Variovorax paradoxus: one gene and its partner. The protein of the gene in region 1 interacts with the protein of each later gene in a pairwise test. Links are inferred from orthologs where the notes say so. Each region holds a gene or a part of one and is shown on either strand. Other genes may lie near its edges.

Region 1 (4,921 bases):
CGCCGCCATGGCCACCAGCGCCAGCACGGCCGCAAGCCAGAACGGCATGCCGAACAGCGACATGCCGGCGAATGCACCGAAGGCGCCGAGCATCATCAGGTCGCCCTGCGCAAAGCTCACGGTCTCGGTGGCCTTGTAGATCAGCACGAAGCCCAGCGCGATCAGCCCGTAGATGCAGCCTTGCGCAATGCCCGACAGCAGGAGCTGGAGTATTTGCATGCGGCCTCTTTGCGCTAGCTACTGCCTGTAGCCGCCGGCTGCGTCGTGCAGCGCAAGGCGGCGCGAGCCGGCCACGATGTCGCTCGGCTTGAGCCCGTAGACCTGGCGTATCGAATGGCTGAAGTGCGTCGAATCGGGGTAGCCTGTGTCCAGCGCAATGTCTGTCAGCGTGCTGGTCTGGCGCACGTAGCGCAGCAGGCTTCGCGCGCGTTTCCAGGCCCGGAAGGCGCGAAACGCCGTGCCCGTTTCCTGCTTGAACAAGTGCAGGAAGCGCGAGAAAGACAGATGCACCGACGCCGCGCAGTCTTCGGCCGAAGTGGGTGCTGCGGGGTCTGCGTTGATGGTGTCGATGACCTTGCGGATGCGCGGATCGAGTGCGCGCGGCGCCAGCGCATCGCCGAAGAACAGGCGGTCGAACTCCAGCCCTTCGAAGCTTTGGCGGCCCGAGAGCGCGAGCAAATGGGTGTGCGCAGCGCGCATGCGCTGCACGAACGCGGGCGCATCCACCGGACCGCAGTGCTGCAGGTAACCAGGCAGGCGCGCGGGATCGACGGATTCCGATTCGATCAGCAGATTGAAGATGAGCGGGTGTGCGCTTTCGACGCGGTGCGGCACTTGCGGCGGCACCACCAGCAGTTCGCCGGTCTGCCAGGCGCCTCCGCCGATGCGCAGGCGGTTGGGCGGCGCGCCCGCGGGCGACACGTACACGCCGTACCCGCCCATGGTGCGTTCGGCCGCCGCGCCGAGCAGCCCGGCGTAGAACACGCGCTGGTGCGTGAGCCACATCAGGCGCTCCCCGCTCTGCGCGCCGCCGCTTGCCGGCGGCGCCGTCTTCGTTCGCTGCATGGTGTCTGTCTCCTGCATCGGGCCGCCGTTGGCCAAGGGCCGGCACTGCGTTGGCAGGATCGTAGCGGCGAGGGCCGGCGGCGCGGCGTTCATTTGCGCGGGGACTTTCCCTAGGCCAACGCAAGCGCGCGGCGGAGTTCGGCGGTGCACAGCGCGATGGCCGTGCCGGCCTCGTCGAGCACCTTGCCCATGGTGATGAAGCCATGGATCTGGCGCTCGAAGCAGACGTACGCGGCGCGATTGCCGGCGGCGGTCAGCGCCTCCGCGTAGGCCATGCCTTCGTCGCGCAGCGGGTCGTAGCCGGCGGTAAGCACCAGCGCGGGCGGCAGGCCCGAGAGATCGGCGTGCAGCAACGGGGACGCGCGCCAGTCGAGGTCGTGCCGGGCGTCGTCGATGTAGTGGTCGTGGAAGTACGTCATCGTGTCGCTGGTCAGCAGGTAGCCCTGGCCGTTGGCCTGGTGCGAGGGATGGCCGCGGCGCATGTCGGTGGCGGGATAGATCAGCAGCTGGAAGGCGATGGGCAGGTCGCCGGCATCGCGCGCGGCAATGGCCGCCACCGCCGCAAGGTTGCCGCCCGCGCTGTCGCCGCCCACCGCGAGCCGGCCTGCATCGAGGCTGAGCGAGGCGGCCTCGCGTTGCACCCAGCGGGTGGCGGCCAGCACGTCGTCCACGGCGGCCGGAAAGCGGTGCTCCGGGCCCATGCGGTAGTCGATCGACGCGACCGCGCAGCCCGCGCCGTTGGCGAGAGAGCGGCACAGCACGTCATGCGTGTCGAGGTCGCCAATGACCCAGCCGCCGCCGTGGAAGTACACGAGAACCGGAAGCGCCGCATCGGCCGCGGCACCCAGCGGGCGATAGAGGCGCACCGCGATGGCGCCGTGCGGACCTTCGGCTTTCAGGTCGCGAACCTGGGCGACTTGCGGGGCTTCGGGTTGGGTGGCGGCGCGCCGGTCGCGATAGAACGCGCGCGCCTCGGCCGGCGAAAGCGTGTGGGTCGGCGGGATGCCGCGCGCCTCGATGAAGTCGAGCAAGGCGCGGGCCTGGGGGTGCAGCATGGTGTCTCCGGTGGGCCGGGCGGTGTTCGCCCGGTCTCCTGTGCACGATGCCCGCGCGGCCCGAGCGCGGCTTGCGAAAACTGGCTGTGCTTGCTTACTTGCGCAACGGCCGCTCAGGCTTTGCGCGGCTTCACCCGCGAAGCGGCTTCCTTGGCGTTGACGCGCGCGGTGTCCACATCGCCCGCATGCGCGAGCGCCACGCCCATGCGGCGCTTGGCAAAGCTCTCGGGCTTGCCGAACAGGCGGATGTCGCTGCCGGGCACCTGCAGCGCCTCGGCCACTCCGTCGAAGGCAATGCCGGTCGCATCGACACCGCCGTAGATCACCGCGCTGGCACCCGGGCTCTTGAGCGACGTGTCCACCGGCAGGCCGAGGATCGCGCGCGCATGCAGCTCGAACTCGTTCTGCCATTGCGTGGCCATCGTCACCATGCCGGTGTCGTGCGGGCGCGGGCTCACTTCACTGAACCAGACCTCGTCGCCCTTCACGAACAGCTCGACGCCGAAGAGCCCCTGGCCGCCGAGGTCGGCCGTGACGGCCTGCGCGATCTGCTGCGCCTTTTGCAATGCGGCGGGCGCCATGGGGTGCGGCTGCCAGCTTTCGACATAGTCACCGCTCACCTGCACATGGCCGATGGGCTCGCAGAACTGCGTCTGCACCGCACCGGCTGCGTCCCTGGCGCGAACGGTGAGCAGCGTGATCTCGTAGTCGAAGTCGATAAAGCCTTCGACGATCACCCGGCCGTGGCTCACGCGGCCGCCGGCCATGGCGTAGTCCCAGGCTTTCTGCACGTCGGCCGGGCCGTCGATCTTGCTCTGGCCTTTGCCCGAACTGCTCATCACTGGCTTCACGATGCAGGGGTACCCAATGCCGGCGTCGATGGCCGCCTGCAGCTCGGCCAGCGAATCGCAGAACTTGTAGGGGCTGGTGGGCACGCCCAGCGTTTCGGCGGCCAGGCGGCGGATGCCTTCGCGGTCCATCGTGAGGCGGGCGGCGCGCGCGGTGGGAATCACCCGCACCACGCCGGCGTCTTCGAGCTGCTGCAGCATCGGCGTGGCAATGGCCTCGATCTCGGGCACCACGAGCATGGGCTTCTCGGCCTCTATCAGCGCCTTGAGCTGCTCGGGGTCGCTCATGGTGACGGTGCGCGCATGGTGCGCCACCTGCTGGCCGGGCGCGTTCTCGTAGCGGTCGACCGCAATGGTTTCGACGCCGAGGCGCTGCAGGGCGATCAGCACCTCCTTGCCGAGCTCGCCGGAGCCGAGCAGCATCACGCGGGTGGCCGAGGGGGAAAGGGGGGTGCCGAGGGTGGTCATGGTCGGGTCGAAAAAGAGAAAGGAAAAAGCGATCGCAGCACTGTAAGCCACCGGCGACGGCCGTGTCACTCGCGGCAACAGCGGCCCGGCGGGGCTGCTTCACAATCGATCTCCTGCAGCGGTGGCGGCCTTCGCCCCACCCGCCCCTGTCCAGTTTTGTTCTTATCCAAGGAGTTTTCTCATGACGATCCAGACCGTCGGCATCATCGGCGCCGGAACGATGGGCAATGGCATTGCGCAGGCCTGCGCGGTGGCCGGCGTCAATGTGGTGATGGTCGACATTGCCCAGGCGGCGGTCGACAAGGGCCTTGCCACCGTCTCGGGCAGCCTCGACCGGCTGATCAAGAAAGAAAAGCTCACGACCGAGCAGAAGACCGCGGCGCTTGCGCTGATCAAGGGCTCGACCAATTACGACGACCTGAAAAGCGCTCAGCTCGTGATCGAGGCCGCCACCGAGAACCATGCGCTCAAGCTCAAGATCCTGAAGCAGGTCGACGAGATGCTGGCGCCCGAGGTGATCATCGCTTCGAACACCTCGTCGATCTCCATCACCCAGCTCGCGGCCGCCACCTCGCGCGCCGACCGCTTCATTGGCATGCACTTCTTCAACCCGGTGCCGATGATGGCGCTGGTGGAGCTGATCCGCGGCTACCTCACGAGCGACGCCACGCATGACGCCGTGAAGGCGCTGGCCGAGAAGCTGGGCAAGTCGCCCATCACGGTCAAGAACGCGCCGGGCTTCGTGGTCAACCGCATCCTGGTGCCGATGATCAACGAGGCGTTCTTCGTTCTTTCCGAAGGCATCGCCACGGCCGAAGACATCGACGCCGGCATGAAGCTGGGCTGCAACCAGCCCATCGGCCCGCTGGCGCTGGCCGACATGATCGGCCTGGATGTATGCCTGGCCGTGATGGAGGTCTACCTCGAGCAGTTCGGCGACTCCAAGTACCGTCCGTGCCCGCTGCTCAAAGAAATGGTTGCGGCCGGCCAACTCGGACGCAAGACGGGACGCGGCGTCTACAAGTATTGAGCGCAGCAAGAACACAAGAACAAGGAGACAAGCACCATGACCGCCACGCCCATCACTCCGACCACCCCGCCCGCCGAAGGCTGCATCGACACGCAGGTCATCGACCATGTGCTGCTGATCGGCATCAACCGCCCCGCCAAGCGCAACGGCTGGACGCCGCCGATGTTCAAGCAACTGGCCGAGGCCTACACCCGGCTGGACGACAACCCCGACCTGCGCGTGGGAGTGCTGCATGCCTTCGGCGACCACTTCACAGCGGGCCTGGACCTGCCGGCCGTCACCGAGTACATGAAGCGCGGCGAGAAGGCGATTCCCGCCGGACTGGTGGAACCGCACGACTTCGGCCTGCCCGGCTACCGCCGCCGCACCAAGCCGATGGTGGCGGCGGTGAAGGGCATCTGCTTCACGGTGGGCATCGAGCTGATGCTGGGCGCGGACATCGTGGTGGCAGCCGA
Region 2 (4,944 bases), 3.5 Mb from region 1 along the record:
CGGCCAGAACGCCGGCAATGCCGGCGTTTTTAATGAGGGAACGACGATCCATTGAAATTCACTCCGAGTGCATTGGAAAAAACGAAACGCGGCTTGTGGCCGCGTTGACGACTTTCGTGAGTCGCCGCGATTGTAAAAACCTGCTTACAGGCTGCTCGCCGGGGTTTACCCTGCGACGGAGCCGAAGCGCCGAGCGATGGAGGCTTCGATGCCGGCCGCGTCGAGGCCGATGGACGCGAGCAGCTTGGCCGGATCGCCGTGCTCGATGAAGCGGTCGGGCAAGCCCAGCTGCAGCACCGGCTTCTGCACGTTGGCCGCCTGCAACGCCTCGAGCACCGCACTGCCTGCGCCGCCCATGAGGGCGCCCTCTTCGAGCGTGACGATGGCGTCGTGCGTGCCCGCCACCTGCAGCAGCAGCTCGACGTCGAGCGGCTTGGCCCAGCGCATGTTGACCACCGTGGCGTCGAGCGATTCGGCTGCCGTGAGCGCGGGGTACAGCAAGGTGCCGAACGCGAGGATGGCAATGCGCTTGCCTTCGCGGCGCACTTCGCCCTTGCCGAACGGCAGCGCATCGAGCGCCAGGTGCGGCGTGACGCCGGCGCCCGCTCCGCGCGGATAGCGCACCGCTACCGGATGGTTCTGTTCGTAGGCGCTCGACAGCAGCTGCCGGCATTCGCGTTCGTCGGCCGGGCACGCAATGCTCATGTTGGGAATGCAGCGCAGGAACGGGATGTCGTACGCGCCCGCATGCGTGGCGCCATCGGCACCCACCAGGCCCGCGCGGTCGAGCGCAAACACCACGGGCAGGTTCTGGATTGCCACGTCATGAATCAGCTGGTCGTAGGCGCGCTGCAGAAAGGTCGAATAGATGGCGACCACCGGCTTCAGGCCTTCGCATGCAAGGCCGGCCGCAAAGGTCACGGCATGCTGCTCGGCAATGCCGACGTCATAGTAGCGGTCGGGAAAGCGCTGCTCGAACTCGACCAGCCCCGAGCCTTCGCGCATGGCGGGCGTGATGCCCACCAGGCGGCCGTCATGCGCCGCCATGTCGCACAGCCACTGGCCGAAGACCTGCGTGAATGTCTGCTTGGCCACGGCGGCGGGCTTGACCAGCCCCACCTGAGGATCGAACTTGCCGGGGCCGTGATAGGCCACCGGGTCGGCTTCGGCCAGCTTGTAGCCCTGCCCCTTCTTGGTGACCACGTGCAGGAACTGCGGGCCGTCCAGGTGCTTGAGGTTCTCGAGCGTGGGCACCAGCGAATCGATGTCGTGCCCGTCGATGGGGCCCACGTAGTTGAAGCCGAACTGCTCGAACAGCGTGGCCGGAACCACCATGCCCTTGGCATGCTGCTCGAAGCGCTTGGCCAGCTCGAACAGCGGCGGCGCGGCGCGCAGCACGCTCTTGCCCACGTTCTTGGCTGCGGCGTAGAAGTTGCCACTCATCAGCTGCGCAAGGTAGCGGTTGAGCGCGCCGACCGGCGGGCTGATCGACATGTCGTTGTCGTTCAGGATCACCAGCAGCTTGCAGTCGCACACGCCGGCGTTGTTGAGCGCCTCGAAGGCCATGCCCGCGGTGAGCGCGCCGTCGCCGATGATGGCCACCGCATGGCGGTCTTCGCCCTTTTGCTTGGCGGCCATGGCCATGCCCAGCGCGGCCGAGATGCTGGTGGACGAGTGCGCGGTGCCGAAGGTGTCGTACTCGCTCTCGCTTCGCTGCGGAAAGCCCGAGATGCCGCCGATCTGCCGCAGCGTGGGCATGCGCTCGCGCCGGCCCGTGAGGATCTTGTGCGGATAGGTCTGGTGGCCCACGTCCCACACCAGCCGGTCGTGCGGCGTGTTGAACACATGGTGCAGCGCGACCGTGAGCTCCACCGTTCCCAGATTGGAACTCAGGTGCCCGCCGGTGCGCGAAACGTTGTCGAGCACGCAGGCGCGCACTTCGTCGGACAGCTGCTTGAGCTGGGCCCGGTCGAACTGGCGGATGGGCGAGGGATCGTGGAGCGTGGGAAGCAGCGGGGCCATGGGAGCGTCGTGGTTCTTCTTGTCCATCTGTTCAGCAGTTCATCGGTCGCGGTCGACGACCATGTGGGCCAGCGCGCGCAGTGCCGCGGTCTCGGCCAGGCCGCTGCGCTCGAGCGCAGCGAGCGATTCGGCAAGCAGCTGTTTTGCCTGCGCACGCGCGCCGTCGAGGCCCCACAGCGAGACATAAGTGGGCTTGTCCGCGGCCGCGTCCTTGCCGGCCGTCTTGCCGAGAGTTTCCGAATCGGCGGTCACGTCGAGAATGTCGTCCACCACCTGGAACGCCAGGCCGATGGCCGCGCCGTAGTCGCGCAGGGCGGCCAGTGCGGCGGGCGCCACGCTGGCAGCGCAGGCCGCACCCATTTCGACGCTGCCCTGCAGCAGCGCGCCGGTCTTCAGGCGGTGCATTTCACGCAACTGCGCTTCGTTCAGGGCCAAGCCCACGCTGGCAAGGTCGATCGCCTGCCCGCCGGCCATGCCCTGGCTGCCCGCGGCACGCGCAAGCAGGCGGCACAGCGTGGCCTGTGTGACTGCGGGAATCTCATCGCCTTCGGGCGTGAGCAGTTCGAAGGCCAGTGCCTGCAGGGCGTCGCCGGCCAGGAGTGCATCGGCCTCACCGAATTTCACGTGCACCGTCGGCTTGCCCCGCCGCAGCACGTCGTTGTCCATGCTCGGCAGGTCGTCGTGCACCAGCGAGTAGGCATGGATGAGTTCGGTGGCGCAGGCCGCGCGCAGCGCCGCAGCCGCATTGCCGCCCACTGCCTCGCTCGCGGCCAGCACCAGCAAAGGCCGCAGCCGCTTGCCGCCGTCGAGCACGGCATAGCGCATGGCATCGCCGAGCAGCACCGGTGCATCGACGCCGACCCAGCGCGACAGCGCGGCTTCGACACGCGCCAGATGCGGCTCGCTCCAGCCTGCCAGCCGGGCGGCGTCCCAATCGGCCACAGCGGCGCTCATTCGGCGGTCCAGGGCTTGAGGCTGCCCGCGTCCAGCACCTTGATCTGGTCTTCGACCGCCTGGAGCTTCTCGCGACAGAAGGCGAGCAGCGCGGCACCGCGCTGGTAGCTGCCAAGCAACTGGTCGAGCGGCAGTTGGCCCGACTCGAGCTCTGCAACCAATTGTTCCAACTCCTGGAGCCCGGCTTCGTAGCTGGCCGGCAGCGGCCCGGTGTCGGGCGTGGGCGCCGGGCTGGAGGCGGCGGAAGAAGGGACCTTGGGCATGCGAGAGGACAAGTATGAAATCGGGCATTTTAGGGCGGGGAACCGAATGGCCGCGGGTGCCCCCGGAGCGCCCGGCAAAGGGCGCACCGATGAGCGGACGGCGCGGTTCCGGATTCCCCGCAATGGCATACGAAAGGCTGCGGGCACCGCGGTGCCCCCTTGGGTACAATCGCGTGTTCCCCTGCCGGCCGCGCCGGCACAACTCTCGGGCCGTTGCCTTCCCAGACGGCGCCTTCCGTTTTTCTCTTTTTCTCCCTGTGGGGAGCTTGGTCAGGTCCTCCATGTCTGATTTAAGTCTTCAACTGCAGCAGGCCACGAGCCAACTTCCAGTTTCCGCGTACTTCGACGAGTCGCTTTACGCGCGCGAAATGCAAACGCTGTTCGCGCAGGGCCCGCGCTACGTGGGCCACCGCCTGGCGGTGCCAGAGCTCGGCGACTTCCACACGCTGCCGCAAGAGCACCAGGGCCGCGCGCTGGTGCACACGCCCAAGGGCGTGGAGCTCATTTCCAACGTGTGCCGCCACCGGCAGGCGCTCATCCTGCAAGGCCGCGGCCAGCTCGACAATCAGACCGGCGGCAACATCGTCTGCCCGCTGCACCGCTGGACCTACGCCGCAAGCGACCCGCGCACCACGGGCACGCTGATCGGCGCGCCGCATTTCGACCACGACCCCTGCCTCAACCTGCACAACTATCCGCTCACGGAGTGGAACGGCCTTTTGTTCGAGCGCGGCGCAAGCGGTGTGGGGCGCGACGTGGCGGCCGACATGGCCGATCTCGGCCCGCGCGCCGACCTGGACTTCACGGGCTATGCGCTCGACCGCGTCGAGCTGCACGAGTGCAACTACAACTGGAAGACCTTCATCGAGGTCTACCTGGAGGACTACCACGTCGGTCCGTTCCACCCGGGCCTCGGCAGCTTCGTGACCTGCGACGACCTGCGCTGGGAGTTCAACCGCAACTTTTCGGTGCAGACCGTGGGCGTGGCCAACCGGCTCGGCCGCGCGGGCAGCCCCATCTATCAAAAGTGGCAAGAGCAGCTGCTCAAGTACCGCGAGGGCAAGCCGCCGAAGTACGGAGCGATCTGGCTCACCTACTACCCGCACGTGATGGTCGAGTGGTATCCGCACGTGCTCACGGTGTCGACGCTGCACCCGGTGAGCCCCACCAAGACGCTCAACATGGTGGAGTTTTTCTACCCCGAGGAAATCGTCGCCTTCGAGCGCGAATTCGTCGAAGCGCAGCAGGCCGCTTACATGGAAACCTGCGTGGAAGACGACGAGATTGCCGAGCGCATGGACGCCGGCCGCCGCGCGCTGATGCTGCGCGGCGACGACGAGAGCGGCCCCTACCAGAGCCCGATGGAAGACGGCATGCAGCAGTTCCACGAGTGGTACCGCAGCGCGATGCAGCAGAACGCCTGAGCGAACAGTGCAAGCACTCTGGATGGTGCTTGGCGCCTTCTTGTTCGCCACCATGAGCGTGGTGGTCAAGGTGGCGTCGGCCTGGTTCAACAGCGGGGAGATGGTGCTCGGCCGCGGCCTGATCGGCATCGTCTTTTTGTGGCTGCTGGCGCGAAACCGCGGCGTTTCCCTCGGCACCCGCTATCCCGGCATGCATGCGTGGCGCAGCATCATCGGCGTGGTGTCGCTCGGCGCCTGGTTCTATGCCATTGCCCACATGCCGCTGGCCACGGCCGTCACGC

What was found. The genes of interacting proteins can lie anywhere in the genome.
Region 2: the proteins of purT (region 1) and GOQ09_RS08015 interact in binary tests that used the Escherichia coli proteins (3 or more experiments, as listed by UniProt). The link is inferred for Variovorax paradoxus from one-to-one orthologs.

Annotation. Positions count from the first base shown.
Region 1 is NZ_CP046622.1:5,199,041-5,203,961, forward strand. What follows is about bases 1,336-4,145. They hold purT (formate-dependent phosphoribosylglycinamide formyltransferase), read right to left. Parts: upstream 3,437-4,145; coding sequence 2,234-3,436; downstream 1,336-2,233. Other genes in these bases: GOQ09_RS24285 (alpha/beta hydrolase), read right to left, coding at 1,336-2,120; GOQ09_RS24295 (3-hydroxybutyryl-CoA dehydrogenase), read left to right, coding at 3,618-4,145. In the rest of the region: GOQ09_RS24275 (branched-chain amino acid ABC transporter permease), read right to left, coding at 1-219; GOQ09_RS24280 (helix-turn-helix transcriptional regulator), read right to left, coding at 238-1,065; more of GOQ09_RS24285, read right to left, coding at 1,176-1,335; more of GOQ09_RS24295, read left to right, coding at 4,146-4,466; GOQ09_RS24300 (crotonase/enoyl-CoA hydratase family protein), read left to right, coding at 4,503-4,921. UniProt on the Escherichia coli protein: Involved in the de novo purine biosynthesis. Catalyzes the transfer of formate to 5-phospho-ribosyl-glycinamide (GAR), producing 5-phospho-ribosyl-N-formylglycinamide (FGAR). Formate is provided by PurU via hydrolysis of 10-formyl-tetrahydrofolate.
Region 2 is NZ_CP046622.1:1,717,468-1,722,411, reverse strand. Bases 1,020-3,852 are described here. They hold GOQ09_RS08015 (polyprenyl synthetase family protein), read right to left. Parts: upstream 2,977-3,852; coding sequence 2,062-2,976; downstream 1,020-2,061. Other genes in these bases: GOQ09_RS08005 (aromatic ring-hydroxylating oxygenase subunit alpha), read left to right, coding at 3,521-3,852; xseB (exodeoxyribonuclease VII small subunit), read right to left, coding at 2,973-3,239; dxs (1-deoxy-D-xylulose-5-phosphate synthase), read right to left, coding at 1,020-2,022. Outside these bases: GOQ09_RS08025 (TRAP transporter substrate-binding protein), read right to left, coding at 1-52; more of dxs, read right to left, coding at 166-1,019; more of GOQ09_RS08005, read left to right, coding at 3,853-4,663; GOQ09_RS08000 (DMT family transporter), read left to right, coding at 4,686-4,944.